2 regions of the Arthrobacter sp. Sr24 genome follow, and region 2 is predicted to be linked to the other one. Evidence: predicted binding sites of a transcription regulator. Region 2 holds the regulator's gene; the other holds the start of a gene.
What was found. The regulator LexA, encoded in region 2, represses DNA repair genes until DNA is damaged. The targets are predictions, from matches to a motif close to TCGAACANNTGTTCGA.
Positions count from the first base shown of each region.

Region 1: a site for LexA is predicted at 2,105-2,120, ahead of ACX80D_RS11735 (LexA family protein). Genes of this name have one in related genera too.

Region 1 covers NZ_JBTNDB010000017.1:3,147-18,316, forward strand. The annotation lists gene ACX80D_RS11720 (hypothetical protein) at 1-6, shown strand, start outside; gene ACX80D_RS11725 (glycoside hydrolase family 16 protein) at 272-1,156, opposite strand; partial or broken gene ACX80D_RS11730 (Y-family DNA polymerase) at 1,485-1,688, opposite strand; gene ACX80D_RS11735 (LexA family protein) at 1,698-2,084, opposite strand; gene ACX80D_RS11740 (hypothetical protein) at 2,230-2,379, opposite strand; gene ACX80D_RS11745 (hypothetical protein) at 2,487-2,627, opposite strand; gene ACX80D_RS11750 (hypothetical protein) at 2,729-3,601, opposite strand; gene ACX80D_RS11755 (hypothetical protein) at 4,122-4,712, shown strand; gene ACX80D_RS11760 (hypothetical protein) at 4,876-5,766, shown strand; gene ACX80D_RS11765 (IS3 family transposase) at 5,876-6,748, opposite strand; gene ACX80D_RS11770 (transposase) at 6,769-7,059, opposite strand; gene ACX80D_RS11775 (hypothetical protein) at 7,130-7,969, opposite strand; gene ACX80D_RS11780 (metal-sensitive transcriptional regulator) at 8,632-8,889, opposite strand; gene ACX80D_RS11785 (MBL fold metallo-hydrolase) at 9,407-10,804, shown strand; gene ACX80D_RS11790 (rhodanese-like domain-containing protein) at 10,919-11,503, shown strand; gene ACX80D_RS11795 (rhodanese-like domain-containing protein) at 11,594-11,890, shown strand; gene ACX80D_RS11800 (sulfite exporter TauE/SafE family protein) at 11,956-12,852, shown strand; gene ACX80D_RS11805 (MFS transporter) at 12,907-14,235, shown strand; gene ACX80D_RS11810 (DUF302 domain-containing protein) at 14,322-14,741, shown strand; gene ACX80D_RS11815 (DsrE family protein) at 14,810-15,160, opposite strand; gene ACX80D_RS11820 (cytochrome c biogenesis CcdA family protein) at 15,157-15,170, opposite strand, start outside.
Region 2 covers NZ_JBTNDB010000014.1:34,284-49,453, forward strand. The annotation lists gene ACX80D_RS10720 (class I SAM-dependent methyltransferase) at 1-553, opposite strand, end outside; gene hflX (GTPase HflX) at 763-2,424, shown strand; gene ACX80D_RS10730 (ATP-dependent DNA helicase) at 2,417-4,441, shown strand; gene lexA (transcriptional repressor LexA) at 4,562-5,305, opposite strand; gene ACX80D_RS10740 (LysM peptidoglycan-binding domain-containing protein) at 5,585-6,145, shown strand; gene ACX80D_RS10745 (histidinol-phosphate transaminase) at 6,222-7,319, shown strand; gene hisB (imidazoleglycerol-phosphate dehydratase HisB) at 7,508-8,134, shown strand; gene hisH (imidazole glycerol phosphate synthase subunit HisH) at 8,131-8,826, shown strand; gene ACX80D_RS10760 (hypothetical protein) at 8,826-8,975, shown strand; gene priA (bifunctional 1-(5-phosphoribosyl)-5-((5-phosphoribosylamino)methylideneamino)imidazole-4-carboxamide isomerase/phosphoribosylanthranilate isomerase PriA) at 9,087-9,821, shown strand; gene ACX80D_RS10770 (SseB family protein) at 9,825-10,730, shown strand; gene ACX80D_RS10775 (MFS transporter) at 10,749-12,161, shown strand; gene ACX80D_RS10780 (DUF1844 domain-containing protein) at 12,365-12,772, opposite strand; gene infC (translation initiation factor IF-3) at 13,020-14,201, shown strand; gene rpmI (50S ribosomal protein L35) at 14,305-14,499, shown strand; gene rplT (50S ribosomal protein L20) at 14,607-14,990, shown strand; gene ACX80D_RS10800 (TrmH family RNA methyltransferase) at 15,072-15,170, shown strand, end outside.

The DNA of each region.
Region 1 (15,170 bases), on a different contig from region 2:
CCCTGACCCGACTACACGCCATTTCGCAGTCATCCGAATCGGGCCTGGAACCGGTCCCGCCGCCTGGGAAGCCACCGGGTTGCGGGTGTCGGCATACGCCTGGGACTGCAACCACCTTCGCGTCCACAAATCCACCCGCGTCCCATACCCTACGGTGCGCCGACGAAGGGCACCTGCCCGCGCAGGACACAGGAACCACGACCCGGAACCACTGCGAACGAGGGATCTTTCGCATCAATCGCGGTTTGCCACGGAACCCGCAGTGTTCGGATCAGTCATTGCGTCGAATCCGGACATGGTCAATGCTCATGGTCGCCGGGAACCTGGTGCTTTGGTCAGGATCCCCCGGATACTCGCCCCCGACGGCCAGGTTCATCACCAGGTACATCGGCTCGTCCGGCACCTCCTTGCCGTCTAGTCGCCATACGCGCTTTCCATCAAGGATGAAATCCAACCTTCCGGGGGACCAGTCCAGGCCGATGGTGTGCCAACCGCCGGCCAGGGAAGCCCCTCCCGGCAGGAGATAGTCTTTCCCGATGGATGGGGCCGAGTCGTCCTTGGGATGCAGGTGCAGTCGCAGGCGTCCCGTATCCTCACCGGTTACTTCCAGCATGTCTATCTCGGGTCGGGAATTCTCGCTGGCGGGAAGCAACCAGATGGCCGGCCACAGGCCGCGGCCGGCGGGCAGGCGAAACCGGACCTCGACCTTCCCATACGTGAAGGCCAGCCTGGGTGCCCTCTGGTGGGCCGGCGGGCCCGTCGTCACCATGCCCGAGGCGAAGCGATAGTCCTTGCCGTCGGATGCAGATATCGCACTGCGCTCGGCCGTCAGGTGAAGTGCTCCTTCGGAGACCTTGACCTGTCGCGGAAGGTACCATTCGAGTTCGTTGTTGGTCGCTATGGTGCATCCGTCGTCCTGCCACCAGTGGCAGGTGTTCCAGAGGGAGGCATCCAGCGTGTTTTCGTCGAACCCCTCGTCCAGCAGCATCCCGTCCGTGGAAGCTGCATCGGGGTGGATCCCACTGTTGAGGCCGTCAGTTGGCTGAATTTGGGTACTGCCTGGATTTTCGTCCGGAACCTGAGAAGTACATCCCGACAGCAGCGCCAAGGCGATCAATCCGGTGACGGACCCAAAAACTTCTCTCTTCCGGCCCATGACCCGATGATAGCTGTAACGATCATGCCCCGCCACCGGCCATCCTTCCATACAAGATTTCCGGTCGTGGCGGACGGTGCCCGCGTCGGAACGCTCGCCCCATGGCTGGAGAGCAGGCGACCGGACCACTGAATCATTCGGCCCGCCGGATGCCCAGGACATGACTCCATGGGGCACCTTGGACAACCCCGTACCTGGCCGCTGCATACAACTCCTGGGGAACTGCCCACCCAGGTTCCTCTGACTTGATGGAACCGGGACCGACCCCGCCTGGTGCCCGAGCAACTGAAAAAGCGCGAACCCGAATACCGCGGGTCACCTATAATGCCTTGGCGCGGGGCGCGAGCTTGAACCACGGCTCCCCCATCGGGATACCGAGCGCCTTCGCCTCGGCGCTGCGGGTGACGGCGCAGCCGTCATTGTTCGAGAGCACTATCAGCGGTTTGCCCTCCAAGGACGGATCAAAGGCCCGTTCGGCGCTGGCATAAAAGCTGTTGACGTCCACATGGGCAATGGCCTGCATACGTTCCATGACCGCGGCCTACAGGAGATGGTGGAGCGCAACGGAGGCAGTCCCCCAAATTTCGAGCGACGCCAACTCGGGAACACGAATGTCCGGGTAGTCAGGATTTTCCGCCTGCAGAATGACCCCTGTAGGGGTGATGCGCAGCCGCTTGACGGTCAGCTCCCCGTCAAGGACGGCAACCACGATGGACCCGTCTTTGGGTTCAAGTGCGCGGTTGACGATCAGCTCGTCCCCATCACTGATCCCAGCGCCTTCCATGGAATGGCCAGAGACGCGAATGATGTAGGTGCTTGTGACGTCCTTAATCAGGTGATCGTTCAGGTTGATCCTGCCGTCAAAATAGTCCTGTGCAGGAGATGGATAACCAGCTGCCACGGTGACCGGGGCAAGTAGTGGATGCACGACGGGGGCCGCGAAGTCTACAATACAAATTTTCGATACATGAGGCATGACACACCAACTACTAGAAATAAAGTTCTACTAATTGAGTGTAGGTCCTCCCACTGACAACAGCCATGCCGGGGGGCATTGAGATTGGGCACTCTGCCTAGCGTTCGACTCTTACGCTCAACAGCCGGTAACCCTCTTCAAGTGTGCGGCGCATGGCGTCCACGCCTGCCTGATAGTCGGCTGCGTCCACTTCCGTTTGCTCAATGACGCTGCCCTCAATACGTTCCACGGTTCCGAAGATCTTCACCGCATGATTGTAGGCGGATCTGCACCCAGGAGAGCCAGGGGTCCCAGGTCTATGATGTTAAAGATGTAGGAGCCCAGCTGTAACTGGGCCCCTACCGATTGGGACTACTAGATCCAGTCCATAACTACATCAACTGTTTTTGCGATGTAGCTGAGAATCGCAAAGGCGTACGTGCACACCAACAGCGGGTGCGTACGCCTTGCGGTTCCCAGTGCTACAACGGTTCGGTGTTCTTCGCGTTGTCTCACTGGCCCTCCTTTCTTGGGTTGGTTCCTCTTGATTCGGCAACGGTCTGGCCGTCACCAAAACTCTATTAATGCGGTACTTTGCACTTGGCATTCAGTACCAGCTACGCAGCTTTTGGTTCTTTCTTCTTAAGCCTTGCTGCCCGTTCGGTCTTGGCTGCACCACGCGCAAGCTGACGTGATTCTTGGCTGTACTCGCCCGTGAGCCAGTAATATTTGCGACGCGTTCGGCCGATGTCGGACAAGGGCGCCTTGGTCCATTCGTCCCTCTCCCCTAGTAGGTCGAGTTTCCTGAGTTCTTCCAGGCCGTCCTTGACCATCCCCTCTTTGAGTCCGTACCAGGGCAACCCGTCCGCGTGCGTCATGTACATTTCCGCTTTCTGGTTCGTCTCCTTGGCAATGATCAGCAGCATCGCCAGGCCCGGCAGCTTGAGTTTGGCGAAATAGTCCTCCGTCCAGAACACATCGGGCAAAGTGAAGTAGGCATTGGCTCTGTCAGTGCGCCCTCCCGGCGCACTGTAACGTTCTTTGCCGTCTTCGCGGCGGGGAATGATCAGCACTTGTTGTCCCACTCGGACACGTTTCTCGATGAGGCCCTTGTCTTCCAGAACCTTCAACGATCGGGAGAGCGTGGAGGCCGAAAAGGTAAGGCCCTTGGATGTGGGTGGCTCAAGTGCACGCAACCAGATCTTGGCATTGAGCGGCTTTGTCCTATCTTCCAGCCATGGCCAGCAGGTCAAAATCAGCAGGTAGACCAGCAGTGCGCGGTGGTATTTGCCGCTTGCCAGTATCCCCACTGTGCTGCCTCGTTCCTTTTCGTCGTCCGGGAGCTGGACCAGGATGTGCCTAAGTTGCAGATATCCGCGGGCAGACACCCTTGTCATCGCGGCTCGCGTCTCGGCTGGTGTGGCCGAGACGGCTGCCATGGACACGGCCTCTGTGGTGGGGTCAGTTTCGCTGTTCGTTGTTTCGTTCATGAGTACAAGTTGACCACGAAATTCAGAACTACTCTGGTGCACATTTTTGAGGACTCTTGCGTCCTGAGGCCAGATACTGAGATGCCCCTTAATCCTTATAGATGCTACCCATTGCGATTCGTCATTCGAAACGATGACGATGCTCCCCCAAAACCGGTCCGTCACGTGGGGCGTCGACTTTTGGGCTGGGGTTGGGGTTTTTTTGCGTTCTGAGAAAATTCTTGCCATTTTTGGCCACTTTGAGTCAAACGCTTGGTACTTGCACCTCGCGCGCCGAAGGAATCCCTGCGTCCGACTTCGGAAAACTGGCCAGGTCTGGTTGTCTAATGTCATGGGAATCCGCCGCAACGAAGCTCCAAACACCCCTCCCGCTGATGAGGGTTCTCCACTTGTACCTGGGGTGAGCGCGCATCGTGGGGAAAACGACAAGCGGAGGCGCCGTCGACAAATAAGATTCCGCTTCCTGCTCGCCGCCGTGTTCCTGGTCGTGGCAGTGGTCATTCCGATCGTGTGGCCTTCCGTGACATACATACAGACACTCCCCGCAGCTGCCGCCGTGGTGGGTGCCATTATTGCCATACAAAAAGCGGACGCCAGCGCTGACGCTGCGGCTCGTGCGGAGGCGGCACAGGAAACTGCGGAACGCGCATCGCGGGCAGCCCACTACGCACTTGCCTTTCAGGCTCGCCCGATTGTCTCTGTCTTGTGGACTTCCCGTCAGGAAGACCACCCAACGTGGGGACTCCTCCTGTTAGCTGACCGCGAGGCCACGGACATTCAGGGAAAATGGCACTACGCTGACGGTCGACCGCCACTAAATGTGACCTTTCCCGAAGTCATGCCTGGCCCCAGTGGTTCGCTCAGCGTCACCAGTCCGCCCCTGGTGATTCGACTGGGCATCCCGACCACGGTGAAGGTTGCGGAGATTCACAAGCACATCGTTAAGGGATCTCTTGAATTCTCGGATAGTGCTGGTTTGGCTAGGTGGCGAAGCGTTTGGCGTTATCTGCCTCCTGATCTCTCCGATCCTTTCGCATCCCATTCCCAAGCCCCGAACGCCACACATGAATTGACACTGGTCAAACTTCTAGGAATGCCTGACGACCTCTAACCCAAGAAGAGTGCCCTAACCAGTCGTCCAAGTTCCAAGGAAGTGGGACACTCCACGGGCTTGGCCCATTGAGAACTTGCCCGATAGCCGACCACTAATCACAAACAACATTTCTTAGGACTCTAAAGGCCCAACACTGCTTGATTGCCGGTAGATTGGCCTCATGTTGCGAGAAATTCGTCATCCTAGATACGTGGAGTGGGCGGACGAAGTCCTGTCTGTTGCACAGAACGTCCTGCAGGAATGGCCCGGCGAGCAATCGGGGGATGGAGATTTTTTTCCATCAGTTGCACATTCGATCTGCATCACTCAGACGGAACGACTAAGGGCAGCCGTGTCGCTCTACAGAACAGGCCTCGGCAACCATGCTGCAGCGTTCGTGCGAATAGCGTACGAAGAGAACACCTGGCTTTACTACCTGGCCACGATTGAAGATCACCAGTTGAGAAATGACTTGCTCATCACGATGCGAAATCTCAACGTAGGCCAGCGAGTAAGCACACAAAAAGACTTCTTCGGGGAGGACGAAGCCAAGGCAACGGGGTTCCTTAAGTCAGCTCATGATGAACTCGAACCTCAACGTACAGAGAACCTGCGACGGTTCGAAGAGTTGGCTGTCAAACTCGACTGGCCTTCAAAACGTGCCCGTGGTGGTCGTCCAGGTGGGCTGCCCAAGATTGGTTGGCTTGCTGAGAAGCGCTTCGGAGAGAAACACCCCGTGCATGGCTTTCTGGCTGAGTGCTCTTCACAGTATGTGCACTTTAGCGCCTACCAAACCATGCGGGGCGTGGCCAAAGCTTCTGATGGCTCCGCCTCCTATAGTGACGATTTTCAGCGTGGCATCGATTCAGGATTCGCGCTTGGTTGGCTCACGGAACTTCTCATCGGTTGCTTTACCCCGATGAAAAACTGGGCCGCTCCTAGACTCGATTTCAGTGATCAGTGGCTCCAACATTGGCCTACGCACATGGCACGGATACAAAAGGACTTACGCTCATATGGCCTTCCAGCACTGATCTACGCTGCAGATCTAGTGCGCGATCAGAACGATTGAAGTGGAGGCCCACTGTTCCTAAAACACTCTGCCCCCACCCGTTCCACTTCCAAGGAACTGGGACTGAGGTGTGTCAAGGATCTGGGACAGTTGGTTCGGTTCTTTTGGGTTAGGCAGCAGCGAGTTGTTGCTGGTTTTGGGTGGTGAAGTTGGCCATGGCTGTTGCCGGCGGTAGGCCGTTGTTGTGGGTGTGGGGTCTCCACCGGTTGTAGAAGGCCTCGATGTAGCGCATGGTGGCCCGTCTGGCGTCTTGGCGGGTATCAAAGCTGTAGTGGTGGTAGAACTCGTTCTTCAGGGATGAGAAGAATGACTCGGCCACGGCGTTGTCCCAGCAAACACCGGCTAATCCCATGGATTGGCGGATGCGGTTTCCGGTGCACCAGGTCCCGAATTCTCTGGAGGTGAATTGCGTCCCGTGATCGCTATGGAAAATTGCACCAGCACGTAGGTGGCCGTGGTCTCTGGCCATCGTCAGCGCGCTGACGCAGAGGGAAGCGCGCATGTGGTCGGCCATGGCCCAGCCAACGATCATACGGGTGCACAGGTCGATGACGGTGGCCAGATACAGCCAGCCCTCACCAGTCCTGAGGTACGTGATGTCTCCGACCATGCGGGTGCCAGGGGTGTCGGCGGTGAAGTCTCGGCCGATCAAGTCCTTGAAGACTTTATCTGGGTCCGAGGGGATCGTGGTGCGTTTGAAAGCGCGCATCCGCTTGGCCGCCCAGCCGTTCTCTGCCATGATCGAGGCCGTTGTTCCTACGGAAATCTCAACGCCGGCTGTGCTGAGTTTCGCGTGAACCATGCGGTGGCCAAAGATGCCGTCGGAGGAATCAAAGACAGTCTTCACCTGATCAGTCAGCTCCCGGTGGCGAATGGTTGTGGGCGTATCGGTGGCTTCTTTCCACCGGTAGTACGAGGACCGTGGCACTCCGAGGTGTCGGCACATCCAGGCCACTTTCTCTCCAGCGCTCTCCTCCTGCAGAACAAGACGATAGAAGTCATCTACCGTTGCTCTTTGGCGAAGAACGCTGAAACTTTTTTTAGGAACTCATTCTCCCTTTCAAGCTCGCGCATTCGAACTTCCATGGCCTTGTACTTGGCGGCATCCACCGGTAAATCTGGTTTCCGGCCACCGCCTTCTTGGCCCTCGCGGGAGAGTTTGATCCAGCGCTTTAGCGCCGTCAGGGAGATGCCGAGCTCAGCAGCTACAAGAGCTATTGGGCGGCCAGAGGATTCAGCCAAGGCAACAGCATCAGCCTTGAACTCATCGGAATAGGTTGGTCGAGAAGACATGGGAACAATCCTTTCAGGAACTGTCTCACATCATTAGTACACCTCAGTAAGCCGATCCCTCAGCGCGCGATCACGCATCGTCGGGGAACGGAAGACCGGTCTCATAATTAAGCTGCGGCAGCCCTGCATTGCTTCGCCGCAGATTCTCCTGAATGTGCGCCATGCGCTCGGGCCAGTCTTTCCCGTCCGTCGCCCCGCCTGTCAGATGAAGATTTAGTTGGCGAACGAGATCGTTCGCCGCGTCTAGGTCGGGCTGAACTACCCGGTAGAACTCAATGTTGAACCAGTCGAAGAGTGCCACCATGCCCGCCTCGTAAGGATCGACAATGCTGATCAGACGAACTGAATTTCGACTATTCAGATAAGCCCGTGAACCGGCATTCCAGCCCTTCCACTCGACTAGTACATCACTATCCAATCCGACCTCAGTCGTTTGAGTGTCAGGGGTAATCCGGCCGCTGAAATGCCAAGGGGCGGACCGGTAATGAAGCATGTAGTTCCGCAAGTCCCGCAGCACAGTCACCCCATCGATTGCTCGAACGAGCATTGACTGCTTGTTGTAGCTCTCTTCGAACGGGTTTCCAAGCGTTTTGGCAACGCGACGCGCCACGTCGATGACTGTTCCCATGGCCGCCAAGTACGCGCTTAGCGTACTGTCTAGGGCGCCCACATACTGCTCACGAGCGTCCAGCGGGGGGATGTTTCGCATCAACTCGTTTTGCATGTTCTCGTCAGTTTCGCCGTGATGAAGCAGTGCTCGAAGCTCGACAGACCGCTGGTACCAGGGACTAAAGGTCCGCTGAACATCGGCCATCAATTGGTCGGCCTTCTTGCCCGGATGGTTCTTCAGCGACATCTGTAGGCGCTCGTACTCTGCCCTGTGGGCCTCTTGCTCATCGGTCGAAGTCATGCCCCCAATTATGCCGCAGCGCACGAAATGGCTTGTGGGAACACAATCTGCGGTAGTGAATTCGTGAGAGCAAGGTCTCGCCCCTCGAGCACACCTCGACCCAGTCGATCAGCTCAGGCTTTGAAGCGCATCTCGCTGGCGGTCGACCGAGTAGTCAATCGCAACACTTGGCGTCTCCTTGAATCGGGATCAGGTGCCCAATTGCCGGTCGACCAGCGTGCGACCTCGCCGCGGTCGGGGTGCCGCATCAGCACTGTTGTTGGAATGACCGCTTACCCCGCTTGATCTGCTTGCCCCGCACAGGTGCCCCATACTGGCGTCCTGCGGTTTCTCGTAACCCTAGGGTTTCGAGACAATCGATCGAGACACTTCAGGTGTGAGCCACAACGATAAGTGGCCTGTTTTTCACAGTGCTTAGTGGCGGTGTTTTCTGGCCTTGGCTGTTGCATCTTCGGGCCGATGGATCAAGCACCCACATTGACTGCTGTCGCTCGGTGCGCGGCGTCTGATTAGTGAACAGGGGTGCTGATCGCTACGGCTCGCTTGGCGGCAGGGAGTGATTCCTCGGCGGTTGCGGAACCGCCGCACTGCCGAAGTTCGCGCAGTGGTCCTGCCGGACTCCATGGGTGGTCTCGGCGAGAGCTATCGCTGGATGGCTGGGACTAGGCCAGGGAGAGGAAGAGTTTTTCCATGTCGGCACGGTCGGCTGTGGGGTCCTCGCTTTTCAGGCACTGCTCGAGCCCGGTGGCGATAATGGAGAACCCGGCACGGTCTATGGCCTTGGAGGCGGCGGAAAGCTGGGTGACCACCGCGCGGCAGTCGCCGCCTTCCTCCAGCATGCGGATCACGGCGTTAAGCTGGCCCTGGGCGCGCTTGAGCCTGTTGATGGCCGGTTTCATGGTGTCCGCTTCAAGTTCCATGGTGGGTCCCTTCAAGGTGTTGATTTCTTCAATGGTATACCCCCGGGGGTTCCCTTAGCGTATCAATGGCAGTGATTCTCGATACCCCCTTGGGTATATGCCATACTCGAATACAGAGGGGGCGGCCAAGCCTCCATCAACAACCCCAGACGCAAGGAGTCACCATATGTGCCGTGCGACCAAATGCCGTAAGTGCCAGAAAACCACCTGGGCCGGATGTGGCCAGCATGTCAAGCAGGTCATGGCCCACGTGCCGCGGAGCGAGCGCTGCTCCTGCGATCCAAATGCCCCGAAGGAGTCCGGCAAGAAAGGCGGCTTCTTCGCGCGCCTCTTGGGCCGCTAGGCCCAGCCTCGCATGCGCCTGCGGCGATCGGCACCATTCCCGATGGTGTCGATCGCCGCTTTTTTGTGCATCCGTGAACGACTTGACGGATACCCCAGGGGGTATTATTGTTGTCTGTGAACCGGATACCCCCAGGGGTATGAAGGGTAAACTGACCAACCACAAGGAGAACCAATGCTTCTCGAACGAATCTATGACGAGGACCTGGCACAGGCCAGCTACTTCATCGGCTGCCAGGCCAAGGGCGAGGCCCTCGTGGTGGACGCCCGGCGCGACATCCAGGTGTACCGGGACCTTGCCGCAAAAAACGGCATGAAGATCACCGCCGTCACCGAGACCCACATCCACGCCGACTACCTCTCCGGCACCCGGGAGCTGGCCGCCGCCACCGACGCGGAGATTTACGTTTCGGGCGAGGGCGGGCCGGACTGGCAATACGAATTCGAAGCCGAACGCCTCTTTGACCAGTCCACCATCACGCTGGGAAACATCACCGTCACCGCCCTGCACACCCCGGGACACACCCCCGAACACCTTTCCTTCCTGGTCACCGACGGCGCCTTCAGCGACAAGCCGGGCTTCCTGCTCTCGGGTGACTTCGTCTTCTCCGGGGACCTGGGCCGTCCGGACCTGCTCGATGAGGCCGCCGGCGGCACCGACACCCGCTTCGCCGGGGCGCATGATTTGTTCGTCTCGCTGAAGAACAAGTTCCTGACCCTGCCCGACTACGTACAGGTCTACCCCGGCCACGGTGCCGGCAGCGCCTGCGGCAAGGCCCTGGGCGCGATCCCGTCCTCCACCGTCGGATATGAGCGCAGCTTCGCCTGGTGGGGTCCGTACCTGGAGGCCAACGACGAGGCGGGGTTCGTCGAGGCACTGCTTGACGGGCAGCCCGACGCGCACGCCTACTTTGGCCGGATGAAGCGCGAAAACCGCCAGGGCCCTGCCATCCTGGGCGAACGCGCACCGCTGGCCGAACTGGCCACCGGGGACGTCGCGGCCGCCTTGGCCGCGGATGACATCGGCGTGGTCGACACCCGCCACCACACCGAGGTCCATCAGGGCACCGTCGCCGGGGCACTGAATATCCCGGCCGGCACCAAGGCCGCAAGCTACGGCGCCTGGGCCGTGGACCCGGAAACCGACCAACGCCCGCTGGTGCTCCTGGCCCCGAACAGCGAAAGCGCAACCGAGATGTGGGACCACCTCATCCGCGTGGGCATCGACAAGGTCGCCGGATACCTCACTTCCCTGGACGGCCTGCCGGTCTACGTGCCCCGCACGATCTCCCCGGCCGACTTGGCAGGGTTCGATGCCGCCCTGCTGCTGGATGTGCGCAACAAGACCGAGCACACTGCCGGACACGTGCCCGGCTCCGAACAGCTCAACGCCGGACGGGTGCTCTGGAACACCGAGAACCTTCCGTCCGACGGCGTGATCGTGAGCTACTGCCAGTCCGGGGTCCGCAATTCCGTGGCCGCCTCCGCCCTGCGCCGCGCCGGGTTCGACGTCGTCGAGCTCGAGGGCAGCTACGCCGGCTGGGCAGACTGGAAGCAAATGCAGAACGCCTAGGTTCTCCACCACCCATCCTTCACCCATAAATTCCACGTATTCCCGGTCCCGCATCCCCCTTTCCGGATGCGGGACCGGCCGGGCGCCATGCCCGGCAGAAAGGGCCCACAAGCCATGAACCCCATTCCCCAGACCACCAGCCCCGAAGAACTCAAGGACTGGATCGCAGCTGGCTCCGACGTTGTGGTGCTTGACGTGCGCTCAGCCGCCGAATTCGAATCCCTGCACATCCTGGGCTCCTACAACGTCCCCCTCCCGTTGCTGGCCGAACACACCGAGGAACTCGCGGCCAAGCTTGACACCAAGGTGGTGCTGGTCTGCCAATCCGGCGTGCGCGCCACCGAAGCCAAGACCAACCTCGCGTCAGTGGGATTCGGCAACGCCCATGTCCTGGCCGGCGGCGTCCCGGCTTACAAGCAGGCCGGCGGCCGGACCGTGGAAGGTTCCAAGCGCTGGGACCTGGAACGCCAGGTGCGCATGGCCGCCGGTTCCCTGGTGATCGCCGGCCTGGCCGGGGGCAAGTTCCTGTCCCCGCAGATCCGCACCGTTGCCGGGGTCATCGGGGCGGGACTGACCTTCTCCGCGGCCACCAACACCTGCGCCATGGGCAAGGCCCTGGCCAAGATGCCGTGGAACAAGACCGGCAACGAGCCGACCCGTGCATCGGTCCTCGCCCAGCTTCCCCCCAAGAAGTCCTAGCACACACCCGGTTTCCGGGCCCGGGTCGCGTTGATCCGGGCCCGGAAAGCACCCACATACCGCTTGAACACGCCCCCGAAGGAGCAGACCATGCCCGAAATCACCATCACCGACACCGACCAGCGACGTGCCACGGACCAGGTCCTTGACGTCCGCGAAGACTTCGAAGTCGCCGAGGGAATGATCCCCGGCGCCATCCACATCCCCATGGGAGAGCTCAACACCCGCCTGGGGGAGATCGACCGGACCCGCCCCGTCATCGTCATCTGCCGCAGCGGCAACCGCAGCGCCCGCGTCGCCGACGCCCTCACCGGCGCCGGATTCACCGCCGACACCATGGCCGGCGGCATGACCGCCTGGCAACGTGCCGGCCTGCCCGTCACCTAAAGCCATACCCCGGCGCCAACCCCACCCGCGTCCCCTGCCCTTCCTTCCCAGACAAGGCCACCTCCATGACCCTCACCCTCGCACTCACCCTCCTGCTCTCGGTGCTGATCGGGATCTCCCTCGGCCTGCTCGGCGGGGGCGGGTCCATCCTCACCGTCCCGATCCTCACCTACGTCGCCGGCATGAACCCCAAGGAAGCCATCGCCGCCTCGCTCTTCGTCGTCGGCGCGACCTCCGCCGTCAGCGCCGTGACCCACGCCCGCAAGAAACGTGTGCAATGGCGCACCGGACTCGTCTTCGGCGCCGCCGGCATGGCAGGGGCCTTCGGCGGCGGCCTCCTGGGGGGCCATATTCCCGGAACGATCCTCATGATCGCCTTCGCCCTCATGATGGTCGCCACCTCCCTGGCCATGATCCGCGGCCGTAAGAACCCCGCAGGCGCACCCCACCAGGGGGATCTGCCGGTGCCCAAGGTCATCATCGAGGGCCTGGTCGTCGGCTTGGTCACCGGGCTCGTCGGTGCCGGCGGCGGCTTCCTCGTCGTTCCGGCACTCGCCCTGCTTGGCGGCCTGTCCATGCCCGTCGCCGTCGGCACCTCGCTGGTGGTTATCGCCATGAAGTCCTTCGCCGGACTCGGCGGCTACCTCACCACCGTCACCCTGGACTGGACACTTGTCGGCGGAGTCACAGCCGCCGCGATCCTCGGCTCCTTCCTCGGCGCACGCCTGGCCGGACGCATCCCCGAAGCGGCCCTGCGCAAGGGCTTTGGCTTCTTCGTCCTGGCCATGGGCGTCTTCGTCCTCGTCCAGGAACTACCCTCCCCCGCCAACCTCATCCTGGGCCTCGCGGCCACCGCAATCGCCGCGGCCGCGGCCCTGTGCTGGTTTGCCATCCCCGCATGCCCCCTGCGACGCAAGTCCCTGGGTTCACCCGCCACCACCACGGCAACCGAAGCCCGCTAGCCCCGGCTCCCCGCCGTGTTGCCCCTCCAGCCTCGGCACTCCAGGAGTCCGCGCATGAAACCGTCCACCACCAAGATCCTCCCTGTCCTGGGTTTGCGCGCCAACGCGGCCCAGTTCGCGTTGCTTGTCGCGGTCAACGCACTCGTCGGCGGGATGGTCGGGCAACAGCAAACCGTCCTTCCGCTGCTGGCCCACGCGGAGTTCGGCCTGAGCGGATACACGTTCCTCTTCGCCTACGTGGCAGCCTTCGGGATCACCAAGGCGACCTCCAACTGGTTCGCCGGGACCCTCTCGGACCGCTACGGACGCAAGCCCGTGCTGCTGGCCGGGTGGCTCTTCGCCATCCCGGTGCCGCTCATGCTCATTTTCGCCCCGGACTGGAGCTGGGTCGTCGCCGCGAACGTTCTGCTGGGCATCAACCAAGGCCTGACCTGGTCGACCACCGTCATCATGAAGATCGACCTGGTGGGTCCGGCGCAGCGCGGCCTGGCCATGGGACTGAACGAGGCCGCGGGCTACGGTGCCGTGGCCGCCACGTCCCTGCTGGCCGGATACCTCGCCGAACAGTACGGGCTGCGTCCGGCGCCCTTCCTCTTGGGAATCGCCTACACCGCCTTGGCACTGCTGCTGTCGGGCCTTTTCGTCCGGGAGACCCACCCACATGCCCTCCTGGATGCCGGAAACATGGCTGCCCGGGGCGCCTCCGCCCGGCATGGCCTGGACGCCAACCTAGCCAACGGCCAAATCTTTTCCCTGACCAGCTTCCGGGAACCGGCCTTGTCCTCGGCCAGCCTGGCCGGCCTGGTGAACAACCTGAATTTCGGACTCTCCTGGGGCCTGTTCCCACTGCTGTTCGCCACTTCGGATCTCAGCATGGGCCAGATCGGCCTGCTTTTCGCCCTGTATCCCGGGGTGTGGGGCATAGGCCAAATGGCGACCGGTGCTCTATCGGATCGGATCGGGCGCAAACACCTCATCGCCGCCGGCATGTTGGTCCAGGCCGGAGCCCTTGCGATCATCGCGCTCGGGGACGGCTTTGGTGCCTGGGCGGCTGGAACGGTGTTGCTCGGGGCGGGAACCGCCATGGTCTACCCCACGCTGCTGGCAACGGTCGGCGACGTCGCCCATCCCTCATGGCGAGGACGGGCCGTGGGGGTCTACCGGGTCTGGCGCGACCTCGGATACGCCGTCGGTGCCATCGCCGGCGGGATCATTGCCGACCTCATGGGGCTGCACGCGGCCATTTGGATGGCCGCCGCCCTCAGCGCAGCCGCGTCCCTGGTTGTCGCGGTCCGCATGTATGAAACGCACCAACGGCTTTCACCGCCCTTCCATGCCGGCGATACCTTGGCAATGCTTCCGCGCGATCGGCCCAACACGTAGCATGGGCACGGAACCGAGAGTCCCGCCGTGGCGGGACCCGCAGCCGCCCTGGCCGGCCTCCGCACGACAACCCCAGGAGAAACACCATGACGTACACCCACGCCATCACCGTCCCGCTGTCATGGCAAGACGCCGTCGAACGGACACGCGGCGCCTTGGCGGAACAGGGATTCGGCGTGCTGACGGAGATTGACGTGAAGGAGACCTTCGCCCGGAAGCTGGGCCAGGAAGCCGGGGACGCCGTGGGGGACTACATCATCCTCGGGGCCTGCAACCCGCAATTGGCCCAGCGCGGCATCGCCGCCGAACCACAGTTGGGCGCGCTGCTCCCGTGCAACGTCGTGGTGCGTCGCGCCCCCGATGCCAAGGAAACCACCATTGAGGCCATCGACCCGCAAACCATGGTCCAACTCAGCCCGGGTGACGCGACACGCGAGGTCGCCAACGATGCCGATGGCCGCCTTCAGGCGGCGCTGAAGGAAATCTCCGAAAAAGCAGGCTCCTAGGTTCTCCCCTGGTTGGTGAAGGTCACTGGCACGGTCTATTTGCACGGGAGCAGTGCGCCAAGCTCGGGTCAGAGGCGGACATATGCAGCGCCGTCGTGCTGGCGTTGGGCCAGATGCGCGATGGCCGCGGGGACGACCGCGACACCCTCGACCAGCGCATCCGGGGCCAATCCGGCTGCATGCAGACTGTTCGCGCATGCGGTAATGCAAATGCCGGGGATGCCGTGTAGGGCCGCAATGTCGGGGGCGTGCTTCCCGTCCGCGGCCAACTGGGACACCGACGGGCCCTGCACGATGACTTCCACGATGGTGTCGGACATCCGTTCGTGCGCATTGCGGGCCACCTGCAGGGCCGTGGCCACATCCGGGAATGGTTCGGTGCCCGGTCCGGCTAGGTGCAGCAGCAACCGCCAGGTCATGGTCGGGCCT
Region 2 (15,170 bases):
ACGCCTTGTTTGTCGAGTCGCGAGTAACAGTAAAGCCGGCCTCGGGGAACTGCTCGCTAAGTTCGGTTGTCAGCCAGCGCTGTAAAGAATCCGAACCAAGGTTCTTCTGCACCACAAGGTAGGCCGTGCCGTTATGGGCCAGCCGGGGCAGCCACATCATCAGGATCGAGTGCAGCTCGGCCTTACCCACGCGGATGGGCGGATTAGACCAGATGGTCGTAAAGCGCAAAGTCGGATCAACGGCGTCGGGAGTTGACGCTTTGACGTTGACCAAGCCCACAGCCTTGGCGTTTTCCTCGGTCAGCTCGATGGATCGCTCATTGACGTCCACTGCATAGACCATTGCTTCAGGGGAGCGCAACGCCAGAGTCAGCGCAATGGGTCCCCAGCCGCAGCCGATGTCCAAAAGGTTGCCGGCGGTGGCCGGTGGCGGGGCTTCGTTGAGCAAGATGGTGGTGCCTTTGTCCACGCCATCGGGGCTGAAAATGCCCCCGGCCGTGTGGAGGTTGCGCTCCTCGCCAGCCAAAAAGACGCGAAGGGGCCGACGTTTCATTGGTGTGGCCGGTTGTGAACTGAAATAGTGATCTGCACCCTGAGTACCCATAGTCATGCCAGATTAGTGCCCAATTCTCGGAAAGTGTATCTAGGCGCGCCTAAGCGCAGTGCCTGCACACGTGTGATTATCCACAAGCCACGAACCTCAAAAGGTGTGAGTGTCGGTGGCTCGGACTACGATTGAAGGTAACAGCCTATAAGGAGAATATGTCCCACGCATCTGCACACAATGGTTCCGACGGCAATGAGCTGCCCCGTGATGGGGAGCCCACGGTACCTTCACAGGGCCACAGCACGGGGGAGGAGTCCCTTTCCGCCGCGGAAATCGAAGCCGTGATTGACCGGATTTTGGCCAAAGACGCGGCTGCTTCCCGTGCCACGCGTGCGGATGAGGACATTGACGCGCAGGACCCCTTCGGGGGTGCCCCCGCAACAAGGCCCCTCGAAGGGCGGGCGCAAGCTGTGTCCACGCTGAATTTCCAACACAGCCGCTTTGACGGTGATCAGAGCGATTTGGCTGACCGCAACGCGCTGCGCCGCAAGGCAAGCCTGTCCACTGAACTCGAAGACGTCAGCGAAGTCGAGTACCGCCAATTGCGTCTTGAACGCGTTGTGCTCGCGGGTCTGTGGTCCTCTGGAACCATGGCCGATGCTGAGAACTCATTGCGGGAGCTAGCTGCCTTGGCTGAAACGGCCGGATCGGAAGTTTTGGATGGTCTGGTTCAGCGCAGAGCCAAACCTGATCCGGCAACGTTCTTGGGCCAAGGTAAGGCTCAGGAGCTCAAAGAGATGGTGCACGCTACCGGCGCTGACACTGTCGTCATCGACGGTGACCTCTCACCGTCCCAGCGGCGCACGCTTGAAGAGGTTGTCAAGGTCAAGGTCATTGACCGTACGGCTCTGATTCTGGATATTTTTGCTCAGCACGCTCAATCCCGTGAAGGCCGGGCTCAAGTTGAATTGGCCCAAATGGAATACCTCTTGCCACGACTGCGTGGCTGGGGTGACTCCATGTCTCGTCAGGCTGGTGGCCGGGTGGGTGCCGCAGGTGGCGGTATTGGCTCTCGTGGTCCCGGTGAAACAAAGATGGAACTGGACCGGCGCAAGATCCGCACCCGCATGGCTAAGTTGCGCCGTGAGATTGCGGCCATGGCTCCATCGCGTGAAACTAAACGTGCCAACCGCAAACGTAACAACGTGCCCTCGGTGGCTATCGCCGGTTACACCAATGCGGGCAAGTCCTCGCTGCTGAACCGCCTCACGGATGCTGGGGTGCTGGTCGAGAACGCCCTGTTTGCGACGCTTGATCCAACGGTCCGCAAAACCGAAACATCCGATGGCCTGGGATATACCCTGGTGGACACTGTTGGGTTTGTCCGGGCACTGCCTACACAGCTGGTGGAGGCCTTCCGCTCCACCTTGGAGGAAGTTGCCGACGCAGATCTGATCCTGCATATTGTTGATGCTTCCCACCCTGACCCCGAAGGACAGATCTCTGCAGTGCGCTCGGTGTTTGCTGAAGTTGGGGCACTACAGATCCCCGAAATCATCATCCTGAACAAGGTAGATATTGCCGATCCTTTTGTGGTGGAACGTCTTCGCCAACACGAGTCCCGTTCCTTGGTGATCTCGGCCAGAACAGGACAAGGTATCGAGGAGCTGCTCGAAGCCATCAAGGACGGCATTCCGCACCCCAGCGTGGTGCTCACATTGCTTGTTCCCTACGAGCGTGGCGATGTACTGAACAAGTTGCATCGCAGCGATGCTGAGATCATCAGTCTGGAACATGGCGAGCAAGGCACCTTGGTTCAGGTTCGGGTCCGAGAAGACTTGGCTGCAGAGGTTGAACCGTTTGTCCAGCATGCCTGATAGTGAACTTTCTCAGCAGGCCTTGGACCTTTTGGATCGGGCCGTCGATGCCATGGGCGGGCAACGTCGTGACGGCCAGCATGAAATGGTACGCCGGGTGGTTGCCGCCCTTGAGAGTGGTGACCACCTGCTGGTTCAAGCGGGAACCGGGACCGGCAAGTCACTTGCTTACCTGATACCACTGATCGTGAACTCCCTGACCAGTGACAAACCTGCGGTGATTGCAACGGCCACCCTGGCTCTCCAGGCTCAGATTGTGGGCCGAGACGTACCTAGGCTATTGGCTGCCCTGAAGCCAATGTTGCCGCGGGCCATTGATGTTGCGCTGGTCAAAGGCCGTAGTAACTATGTGTGCCAGCAAAAACTGGCTGGCGGTTTCCCAACCGAAGATACCGGTGAGGGCGCCCTGTTTAGTCTCGGTGAAGACAACGTTGCCCACCCTCCGAGCGCCACCTCGGGGCCCACCTCACAGCTTGGCAAGGACGTGGTGCGTCTGCGTGAATGGGCCCAGGAAACAGACACGGGTGACAGGGACGAAATTGTTCCGGGAGTGACGGACAAAGCTTGGCGGCAGGTCTCTGTAACCTCCATGGAATGTCTGGGCGCCCAGAAGTGTCCCATGGCAACCGAATGCTTCTCCGAGCTGGCCCGTGCCCGCGGAGCAGAGGCTGACATTGTGGTCACCAACCACGCCATGCTGGCCATCAGTGCCTTTGAAGGCATCGCCGTTCTTCCCGACTATGACGTGGTGGTGGTCGATGAAGCGCATGAGCTTCAGGATCGTGTGACAGGAGCTGTTACCGGGCAACTTTCCGTGCAGATGGTGCAGGCTGCGGCGTCAAGCACCCGCAAGCACACCGCTGTTTCAGTTGATGCCTTGCATGCCAGCGCCGCGGCACTGGACCTGGCCCTAGCTGGCGTTCCTGAGGGGCTGTTCCCGCAGGGACTCAATGAAGTGCAGGCGCAGGCTGTGGAGCAGTTGCGTGATGCAGTGCGAGCAGCTTTGTCCGATTCGAAGCCGGAGGGCAATGCTGCCGCCGACGGCGGGCGTTCCATTGCCCGTTCCAGGCTCAACTTGATCTTCGATTTATGCGAACGTTTGCTGGTTGCCAATGATGCTCGGGAGGTGGTGTGGGCGTCGCGTCCAGGCGCCTTCGCGCCGGGGAAGGGCTATCAGAAAGCGGATGAAACTGAGCCGGCGGTGCTCAATATTGCGCCACTGAGCGTGGCGATGAAATTGCGCGAAGGGTTGTTTGCCGACCGGACGGTGGTGCTCACTTCAGCAACACTGGCTATCGGCGAGTCATTCCAATCCACCGCTGGCGGGCTGGGGCTTTTGGGCCCCAGCGCTCCCGCCTGGACGGGAGCGGATGTGGGTTCACCATTCGACTACCCCAAACAAGGCATGCTCTATGTTGCGGCCCATCTGCAGAAACCCGGTTTCGGGATGTCCGCTGAGCAATTAGATGAATTGGAAGCGCTCATCACCGCGGCAGGTGGCGGAACCCTGGCGCTGTTCTCTTCGCGGCGTGCTGCTGAAGATGCGGCTGAGAAGCTCCGCAAGAAGCTCAAGGTGAAGATCTTGTGCCAGGGCGACTCCTCCATGTCCGGACTCATTAAGCAGTTCGCCGACGAACCGGACACCTGCCTTTTTGGCACCATGTCGCTATGGCAGGGTGTTGATGTTCAAGGAGCCTCCTGCCGGCTGGTGGTGATTGATAGGATCCCGTTCCCGCGCCCAGACGATCCACTGGTCACGGCGCGTGCTCGGGCCGTGGCGCAAAGTGGCGGCGACGGATTTATTGCCATCTCTGCCACTCATGCCGCTGTGCGGTTAGCCCAGGGTGTGGGCCGCTTGATCCGTTCCAGCCAGGACCGGGGAGTGGTTGCTGTGCTAGATTCTCGGTTGGCCAATGCCAGCTACGGCGGTTTTCTACGCGCTGCGTTGCCGCCCTTCTGGTCCACTAAGGACCGAGCCGTGGCTTTGGGTGCCCTGAAGCGTCTCTCCGGCAAGTAGTCCCAGCGACGCCAAAGCACCCCCGTCAGCTATCGAGCTTACGGGGGTGCATTTGTATTTCTGCGCTAGGATCCGGCCGCGGCGCACCAGCAGCTACTCGTTGATAATGACTGGCAACGGTTAGAGACTTCGGAGGACCGAGACGACCTTGCCCATGATGGTGGCATGGTCACCCAGAATCGGCTCATAGCGGGTGTTCTGTGGCAGCAGCCACGTGTGACCGTCGCGTTGCCGGAAGGTCTTTACCGTTGCTTCATCTTCGAGCAAAGCTGCCACGATGTCCCCGTTGTTGGCTGTTGGCTGTTGACGGACAACCACCCAGTCACCGTCGCAGATGGCGGCGTCGATCATCGAGTCACCTTGAACTCGGAGCATGAAGAGCTCACCGCTGCCTACGATCTGCCGTGGCAGAGGCATGATGTCATCCACTGACTGATCAGCCAGGATGGGTCCACCTGCGGCGATACGGCCCACTAGCGGCACAAACGCGGTGTCCGAAGAGCTGCTCAGTTCGGCGAAATTCAGTCCATTGGAACTGCGGAGATTCTTGGGGGCGCTCACCCCTTCAATTTCGACAACGCCGCTGTCCAGCACCAGCGGGATAAGAACTTCCATGGCACGGGGACGCTTAGGGTCACGGCGTAAATAGCCATGGCGCTCCAGCTGGGTCAGCTGATGAGTGACGCTGGAGAGACTCGCCAGCCCCACTGAATCGCCAATTTCGCGCATCGAGGGCGGGTAGCCCTTGTCGGCAATGCATCGTTGGATGCACTCGAGAATTTTCTTCTGCCGTACCGTCAGCCCCTTCATTCCAGCGCGGCTGGGTGCTTGGGGAATGCGGTGCGGCGGGTCTGGAAGCGCCATGGTTCCGTCGGTCCTTTCGTGGCTGCCCTGAACAATGTCAGTGCCTGCTGGTGGACTGCATCTAGCGGCCAATCCTTGTTCTGCAAGTTTAAGCCACGAAGAGGCGAATTTCAAACATTTGTTCTATTTGCTCTTGGCAAGTGTCGTCTATAGATGCTAAAACTGTACTAGTAGGAAATTAGAACATACGTTCTATCGAATATGTTGATTGTGGAATCTTGGTCCGATGGATGCAGCTAGCCCAGGGATCCTAGGTTCACGGTGAAAGGACCAGAAATCATGAACGCATTGCTTATCTCCCACGCATCCTTTGGCGCGTCCCTAGCCGGTGCGGCGCCCACTGTGAGTAGTGCTGGTAATCATGGCGGTGTTCGAAGCGGTGCTGTTCGAAGCGGTGCTGTTCGATCCACCAGTATGCGGGCGCCCGCTGCCCAGTCTGACGAAGCACGGTTTGGTGCAGAGTCGTCCGGGGAAATGGGTCGTAGTTCCCTGAACGTGCTTGCCGGTGCTGGGCTCAGTTTGACACGCCGTGGCCGGTTGGTGTTCTTCGGTATCCCGGCCATCGCTGCCGCGGCGCTGATCTTGTTTGTTTCTTTCGCCATCATGGCTGGCTCGTTTGCTAGTCCGGCAAACGCGGCTAGTGAGGTAAAGGCGGTCAACATGGCTGACTATGCTGTGGCTGTGACAGTCCTGCAGGGCGACAGTTTGTGGAGCATCGCCGGTGCTGCCGACCCCACTCGCGATGTGCGTCATGTGGTCCGTGAAATCATTGCGTTGAACGAGCTGGGCACGGGCGTTCTGCAGGCAGGTCAGCGACTTTACGTCCCCATCCCGAAGTAGCGTTACTCCGGGAGACGGTGTCCGCATGGTGTCATCGTTTCGGACTTTTCCGCGGCCTGCAAATATGCTGGAAGGTATGGACCAGTTTGAACGCCTAAGTCAATTGCCGCTTCGTGACGACTTGCGTGGCCAGCACCCCTACGGAGCACCACAGCTTGATGTTCCGGTGCTGTTGAATGTCAATGAAAATACCTTTGGTGTTCCGGCAGACGCCAAGGAAGCAATCCTGGCAGCCGTGGCTCAAGAGCTAGATGGACTAAACCGCTACCCGGACAGGGAATTCACCGTCCTGCGCCAAGAGTTGGCGGCGTATCTTGGCCACAGCCTAAGTGAAGATAATCTTTGGGCGGCCAACGGTTCCAATGAGGTGCTCCAGCAGTTGCTGCAGGCCTTCGGAGGCCCGGGACGCACCGTAATGGGATTCCCTCCCACATATTCCATGTACCCGCTGCTGGCCAGCGGAACCGGAACAGGGTACATTGCAGGATCCCGTGCTCAGGACTACAGCCTTTCTGCAGAATCCGCCGCCGAACAGGTTCGTCAGCACGCGCCAAACCTCGTTTTCCTCTGCTCGCCCAACAACCCCACCGGAACGGCCTTGGGCCTAGATGTTGTGGAAGCCGTCTACGCGGCCGGCGAGGCGTCTCAAACCGTGGTCATTGTTGACGAAGCCTACGCAGAGTTTTCCCACACCGGAACTAAGAGTGCCCTGAACTTGCTCGAAGGCAGGCCCCGATTGGTGGTCTCACGCACCATGAGTAAGGCCTTCGCATTGGCCGGTGCGCGGCTAGGCTATCTGGCCGCTGCGCCGGAGGTCACCGACGCTCTGCGCCTGGTTCGCCTGCCGTACCACCTCTCCGCCATCACCCAAGCAACTGCAGTGGCGGCTCTGCGGAACTCCACGTCATTACTGGCCAATGTGGAGCAGATCAAAGTGCAGCGGGACCGGATTGTCGCCGAGCTCATTGAGTTAGGGCTGAGCCCCGCGCCGTCTGATTCCAACTTTGTCTTCTTCGGTGGACTTGAGGACCCGCATGCCGTCTGGGAGGCGTTGCTAGCCGACGGCGTCCTGATCCGCGACGTCGGGATTCCCGGCCACTTGCGCGTCACAGCGGGAACGGAAGCCGAGACCACGGCGTTCCTCAAGGGATTGCGCGCCTGCCTCACCGCCTAGCGAACTGCGGAGGCGCCGCCGTCGAACATGGGGGCTTCCTTCTCGCGGTATTCCCACTAGGGGACAGGTTTGGGCATAATCATGCCTTCTCTCCTAAACTGGTAGCACTACACCAATTACGTTTGCGCGCCCGTCCCTGCCCGGTAACTGCCGGGTGTGAAGGCGCACCACAACAAAGGACTGCCGCAATGACTGAGAACAGCCCGAATCCCGGCCAGGGACGTACTGCCCGCCTGGAACGTGCCACGAGCGAGTCAAGCGTCATGGTGGAGATCAACCTCGACGGTACCGGCGTGTCAAACATTGATACCTCCGTGCCTTTCTATGACCACATGCTCACAGCCTTGTCTAAGCACTCCCTGATTGACATGAACATCAAAGCCACCGGTGATACGCACATCGATGCCCACCACACGGTAGAAGACGTGGCCATTTCCTTGGGAGAAGTACTCAAGGAAGCGCTGGGTAACAAGGCTGGGATCCGCCGCTTTGGCGAAGCCACAGTCCCGTTGGATGAAGCACTGGCCAACGCTGTGGTGGATCTTTCTGGCCGCCCCTACTTGGTACATGGCGGCGAGCCTGCCGGTCAGGAGTACCACCTGATCGGCGGTCACTTCACGGGATCGCTCACCCGCCACGTCTTTGAAGCCATCACTTTGCATGCGCAGATCTGCCTCCACATGACGGTTATTGCTGGCCGCGATCCGCACCACATCGTTGAAGCACAGTTCAAGGCTTTCGCCCGGGCACTGCGCTCGGCCGTTGAAGCCGATCCCCGCGTCACCGGAATCCCATCCACGAAGGGTCTTTTGTGAGTTCTGGAGTTAGCGAAGCGGCAGTAAGCAACAACGCCGGTAGTGATAAGCCCACGGTCACGGTGCTGGACTATGGATCGGGTAACGTCCGCTCCGCCGTCCGCGCGCTGGAACGTGCCGGTGCAGTGGTTACGCTCAGCGCCAAGCCCGAGGATGTTCTGAACGCCGACGGTCTGGTCGTTCCCGGTGTCGGCGCCTTCGGTTCGGTCATGGACGAGCTCAAAGCCGTTGATGCTCTGCGTATGATCGGACGCCGCGTTGCCGGTGGCCGGGCAGTTCTAGGCATCTGCGTAGGGATGCAGGTCCTCTTCGACGCCGGTGTAGAGCACGGCACCCATCGCGAAGGCATGGGGGAGTGGCCTGGAGTGGTCGAACTGTTACCTGCACCCGTGGTCCCGCACATGGGCTGGAACACTGTGACTGCGGCGGAAGGATCCATGCTCTTTGAAGGTGTGGAATCCGAACGCTTCTACTTTGTACATTCTTATGGTGTGCAAAAGTGGGACTTTGAAGTCCTGCAGCCCAAAATGCGTCCGCCCATGGTGACCTGGTCCGAGCATGGTGCCCCGTTCATCGCGGCCATGGAAAACGGCCCGCTCTGTGCAACACAGTTCCACCCGGAGAAATCCGGTGACGCGGGAGCGCGCATGCTGCGTAACTGGGTCAATTCCCTGACAAAGGCGGCTCGCTGATGTATTCGTTGTTGTTGATGGCTTTGGCTGGCCTGCTCATCGGTGGAGCGTACACGTTCTACCAGCAGAAAACCGCGCGCTGGATCCCCATCAGCTTTGCCGCACTGGCCGCCATGTCACTCATTGCCGCCTACTTGCTCACGCTCTAGTCTTCTGCTTTTCTTGCTTCAGGCTCTTCTCATTTCACGCACTACCCGCGGCCGTGCCGCAATTTTCATCCTGTCGTTTCCACCCGTAGATAAAACAACGTTGAGGACCCCATGACCACCCCCATTTTGGAATTGCTGCCCGCTGTAGACGTTGTGGACGGCCAGGCCGTGCGCTTGGTGCAGGGCGAGGCGGGCTCGGAAACGAGTTACGGCTCCCCACTCGAAGCGGCCATGAAGTGGCAGAACGACGGTGCAGAATGGGTTCACCTTGTGGATCTTGACGCTGCCTTTGGCCGTGGCTCAAACACGGAGTTGTTGCGCGAAATGGTGCAGGCCCTAGACATCAAGGTTGAGCTCTCCGGTGGTCTGCGCGATGACGCAACGCTGGAAGCAGCACTCGAACTTGGGGTAGGCCGCGTCAACTTGGGCACAGCCGCTCTGGAGAACCCCGAGTGGACCGCAAAGGTCATTGACCGTTTTGGTGACAAGATCGCCGTGGGCCTTGATGTTCGAGGCACCACCTTGGCAGGGCGGGGCTGGACCAAGGAAGGCGGGGATATCTGGGAAGTCCTGGCCCGCCTGGAAGATGCCGGCTGCGCCCGTTACGTGGTCACGGATGTCACGAAGGATGGCACGTTGCGCGGACCCAACGTGGAGCTGCTGCGCGAAATGTGCACCCGCACTTCGAAACCTGTGGTGGCTTCGGGTGGAATTTCCAGCCTTGAAGACCTGCGGGTGTTGCGCGAATTGGTTGGTGAAGGCGTGGAAGGGGCCATTGTTGGCAAGGCTCTATACTCTGGCGCGTTCACGCTCCCGCAGGCCCTTGATGTTGCAGGCCGTCGCTAAATCATGACTGAGCTGCCCAAGAAACATCTGCCCGGACATATCGCAGCGGCTCTGGCCGGTGCTGGCGGCAGCACCGATTCTGCCGGGCAGCCCTGGGCGGGCCGGGATCTTCCCGCGCAGGAAAAGTACCACAACTTTGACACCGACGACGGCGCCATGGACACCGGGTTTGCCGCCGCTCTTGAGGCGCTTGCGGCAGGTGACGGCAGCGAAGCGCAGGTTGTTGCCTCTCTCGCCACTGCCCGGGTCTTCATTCCGATCGTGGCGCAGCTGGCCGAACAGACCGTGGGTGAGACTGGTCTGGTCTCGGACAAGGAATCGGACATGGCACTGGTGACGGTACAAGGGCCTGATGGTCGCCGAGCGCTGCCTGTATTTTCCAATGCTGGGGCTTTGGCCCGCTGGCATCCTGAGGCACGCCCGGTTGCCGTTTATGCAGCGCGGGCAGCGTTGTCTGCGGTGGCCGAAGAAGCGCAGCTGCTGGTCCTAGATCCCGGCTCCGAGCGTCCTTTTGTGGTGCGCCGTCCGGCCATGTGGTCGCTCGCGCAACAGCAACAGTGGGAGCCCAGCTACGGCGATGCAGCGGTTCAGCGTGTTTTGCGCGAGTCCGTGTCTTCGTTAGGTAACACAGCAGTGGTGGACATTTCTGCCAGCGCCGGTCAGGGCATACAATCCCAGTGGTACTCAAAAGCTGAACCGTCGGCACTGATAGTGTCCGGCGGTGGAATCGGCCCAGAACTCTGTGTCACCATCACCTTATTGCCCGGGCTGGACCAGGTGTCGGTCAACGGTGTGCTCTCTGCTCTGCAAGCTTCTTGGGCAGCAAATGAGTATTTTGCCCAGGCAGTGGATTCAATCCATGTTCGCCTTCGGCACCCCCATATTCAGGACAACACCATCGCAACGTAGCCTCGGCGCTCTCATGTGATGGAACACGAAAGAGAGCTCACCGAAGTGAATTTTGCTGCCTACCGTGAAATCCTCGCGGTCGCACCTGTGCGCAGGCTGTTGATTGTGGCCATGTTTGCGCGTATTCCGCATGCAGCCGCAGGTGTGCTGCTGACTTTGCATGTGGTTGAAACGATGCAGCTGAGCTACGCCTCAGCAGGGTTTATTGCTGCGGCCATCACCATCGGCATGGCGTTCGGCGCTCCGTGGCGAGGAAGGCTCGTGGACCTCTATGGGCTACGCAAGGCGCTGCTGCCCTCTGTGTTCGCCGAGGTAGTGGTGTGGAGTTTAGCTCCGTTCCTGAATTTCCAGCTCCTTATGCTGGCTGCCTTCATTGGCGGTATCTTTGCTGTCCCCATCTTCTCCTTGGTACGCCAAGCACTCAGCGTGATGGTGCCCCAAGACCAGCGGCGCACCGCTTACGCATTGGATTCCATGGGCGCTGAAATCACCTTTATGATTGGGCCCGCTGCCGGTGTGTTGATAGCAACCACCATTCACACGGTGGTGGGTCTGATCATCATCGGTGTCACCGCGTCCCTTGCCGGTGTTTTTTTGATGGTTTTCAACCCGCCCACAAGAACTGGCCAAAAAGGATCATTCGTCTCCGTCGGCGTGGTTGAGTCCCATCCGTTGGATGCAGTCGAGGATCGTGAAGCACCGGACTTCTCGGGGAAGAACGCGCTGGGCCGTTTGTGGGGAGGGGCTCGACACAATCTGCGCTGGGTCAATATCGCGGTGCTGGCTATTTTGGGCACCTCCTTGGGCGCCGGCCTGGTTTTGGCTGGAACCAACGTGGGTATGGTCGCGGTCATGCGCGAAAACGACGTCGTTGGTGATCTGGGCATCGTGTTCATCTTCTGGTGTGGAGCCTCGATCGTTGGCGGCATTCTCTACGGTGCCCTCAAGCGCTCCATCAATCCGCTGTGGCTACTGATGGCTATGGCGATCCTGATCATCCCCATGGGATTTGCCACTAATGCGTGGATGTTGGGGCTGCTATCGATTCTTCCGGGCCTACTCTGCGCTCCGGTCCTGACCTCAAGCGCTGAACACATTGCTGACCTGGTGTCCGAACGGCGCCGCGGTGAGGCCATGGGCTGGTACGGCTCCTCCATGACTATCGGTAGCGCCATGGGTTCCCCTTTTGCAGGGGCCATGATTGATGGCATCGGCCCGTGGGCCGGCTTTGCCATCATAGGTTTGGTCTGCGGCCTCTTGTCGATCATCGGATTGTTCGCTATGGCTATCTGGCGTCGTCGCCGACGCAGCGCGGCAGGTAGTCACGGCGCGGTGGGCAGTCACGACCTCACGGACGGCGACAAGAACGACACCTTGGGTGACGTTTCCGGCGAGCTTGATGACCTGCTGGGGGAGCCGGATCCCGTCTGAGTAGCTCGTGATGCAGCTGAGTTTTCCGACCCCGCATGAAAAATGCCACTGTTTGGGTAATATGCCACAGTTTAAACTGTGGCATATTACCCAAACGGTGGCATTTTTCGCGAAAACCCTGAGTGAGGAGGGAGGTCACCAGGGGAAGTGGGTGGGTGGGCCCACGTTCATGCTTGGAGCGGGTGGGATTAGTTCGAGTGGGACTAGTTGACGGCGCCCGTGAACTTCTCGCCCGGTCCCTTGCCCGGCGCGTCCGGGATGGTTGAAGCTTCGCGGAATGCGAGCTGCAGTGAACGCAGGCCATCGCGCAACGGTCCGGCGTGCTGGCTGCCAATTTCCGGGGCCGCGGCTGTGACGAAGCCGGCCAGAGCGGTGATCAACTTCCGGGCCTCATCTAGGTCCTTGAGCTCTTCGGCGTCCGGGCCTGCCGCCAAGCCACACTTGACCGCTGCTGCGCTCATGAGGTGAACGGCCGCGGTGGTGATGACCTCGATGGCGGGAACTTCGGCGATGTCGCGCACTACGGAAGCTGCCTGGCTATCGCTCAGGGCCTCTTCCGGGGCGGGCTGGAAGGTGTTGCGGGTGTCCGAATTATTATCTGAGCTACTCATACTGCTAAGCTTGTCACAGACCAACGCGATGCTGTTATTTCGGCAGTCCCGAGGAATCCCAACTAAGGATTCTTTGTGAGCTGAGAAATGTACTACAATCGTGTTTGCAAGTGGAGTCCTCTCCCACCTTTCGACCCAGTAATGGAGTTGTCTGGTTTAGGTTGGCGCTTTCCGTTCATGGAGAGCCAGACAGTACCCGTAACGGGTCTGCACGCCAATTCTTCGAGGCCTCCATTGCATCAGCAAATTGGGGGCCTTCTTCGTTGCTGATGGTATTCACACTTTCAAGCAACAGGAGTCACACATTAGCGAGCCACGCATCAATGATCGAATTCGCGTCCCCGAGGTGCGGTTGGTTGGACCAGCAGGCGAACAGGTAGGTGTCGTTCGCATTGAAGACGCCCTCCGTTTGGCAGCCGAGTCTGACTTGGATCTGGTTGAGGTCGCACCGACGGCTAAGCCGCCGGTGTGCAAACTGATGGACTTCGGCAAGTACAAGTACGAAGCCGCCGTCAAGGCTCGTGAAGCCCGCAAGAACCAGACCAACACCGTTTTGAAGGAAGTTCGCTTCCGCCTCAAAATTGACACGCACGACTACGAGACGAAGCGCGGTCACGCACTTCGCTTCCTCGGTTCCGGTGACAAGGTCAAGGCCATGATCCAGTTCCGCGGTCGTGAGCAGCAGCGCCCCGAAATGGGTATGCGCCTGCTGAACAAGTTCGCCGCAGATGTTGCCGAGGTTGGCATCATCGAGTCCAGCCCCCGCATCGACGGCCGCAACATGGTCATGGTCATCGGCCCGTTGAAGAACAAGGCCGAAGCCAAGGCTGAGGCACGCCGCCACCAGCAGCGCGCCGATGCGAAGGCACACAACGAGGCAGTGGCTAATGGCACCGCCCGTGTTGATGTGGACCGCGACAACAAGGCGCCCATGACTCAGTCTCTGGCGGATCTCTTGCCTGACGGTTTGCACCTTAACGAAGACGTGCCGGCTCCCGCCGCCGACGTTACTGAGGAAGTTGCCGCTACGGTAACGGAGGAAGTCGTTGAGACTGCCGCCGGGAACGAAACTGCGGCGCCCGAAGTAGCTCCGGCCAAGGAAGCCCCGGTAGAAAAGCCGGCTCCCGCCGTCGTACCTGCCAAGGCACCTGCTACCAAGGCTCCCGCAGCCAAGGCACCCGTTGCTAAGTCCGCTCCGGTGAAAGCCCCAGCTAAGGCTCCCGCAGCGAAACCGGCAGTTGCTCCAAAACCGGCAGTTGCTCCCAAGCCCGTGGCTGCAAAGCCCATCCCCATGCCGAAGCCGATGGCCAAGCCCGCAGCAGTAAAGCCTGTTGCGAAGCCCGCCGCCAAGGCAGCAGCAAAACCCGCCGCGAAGGCTGCAGCTGCAAAGCCTGCCGCCGCGACGGAGACCCCCAGCTCAGCTGAATAAGGTTCATACCTTTCAGCGGTGAATACACCCACACAGTGACCCAATCGGTCGCTGCAAGAGAACCACAGGCAGCGCCGGTGGATACGTAAGGAGATAGGTCCTCATGCCTAAAATGAAGACACACAGTGGTGCTAAGAAGCGATTCAAGCTGACCGGTTCCGGTAAGCTCGTTCGCCAGCAGGCTAACCGCCGCCACTACTTGGAGCACAAGCCCTCCAGCTTGAAGCGCCGCCTGAAGGGTGACCTCCTGGTTGCCAAGGCAGATGTGCGCAACATCAAGAAGATGCTCGGCATCTAATTTCGCAAGTCAATCGGTGTCATTCCCAGTTCAGGGTCTAACACCATTCATCAAAGCCTTCCCTGGCATGATTGGCTTGGGATCTTTAAAATTGAAGGAGTACGCACGTGGCACGTGTGAAGAGGGCTGTAAACGCCCACAAGAAGCGTCGGGTTATTCTTGAGCGCGCAAAGGGTTACCGTGGACAGCGTTCACGCCTGTACCGTAAGGCCAAAGAGCAGCTGCTGCACTCGTTCGTGTACAGCTACGGTGACCGCCGCAAGCGCAAGGGTGACTTCCGTCGCCTGTGGATCCAGCGTATCAACGCTGCATCACGCGCCAACGGCCTGACCTACAACCGCTTGATCCAGGGCCTGAAGGCTGCACAGATCGAGGTTGACCGCCGTATGCTGGCCGACCTGGCTGTCAACGACGCTGGTGCTTTCACCGCACTGGTTGGCTTGGCTAAGGCTGCACTGCCTGCTGATACTTCAGCTCCGGTTGCTAAGTAATTTTCGTTTTACCGTATGACTGTTTTACCTTGGAGCCGTTGAGTTCTAAGTTCCTGTGCAGTGACTGCTAAAGTCCTAAGCATGAATGAATCCGGGCGCCCGCCAGCAGATGCAATGACTAATCCTCGAGCAGATCGAGTGAGGGATGTTGCCAAACTGGTTGGGCGCTCGGGCCGTTTA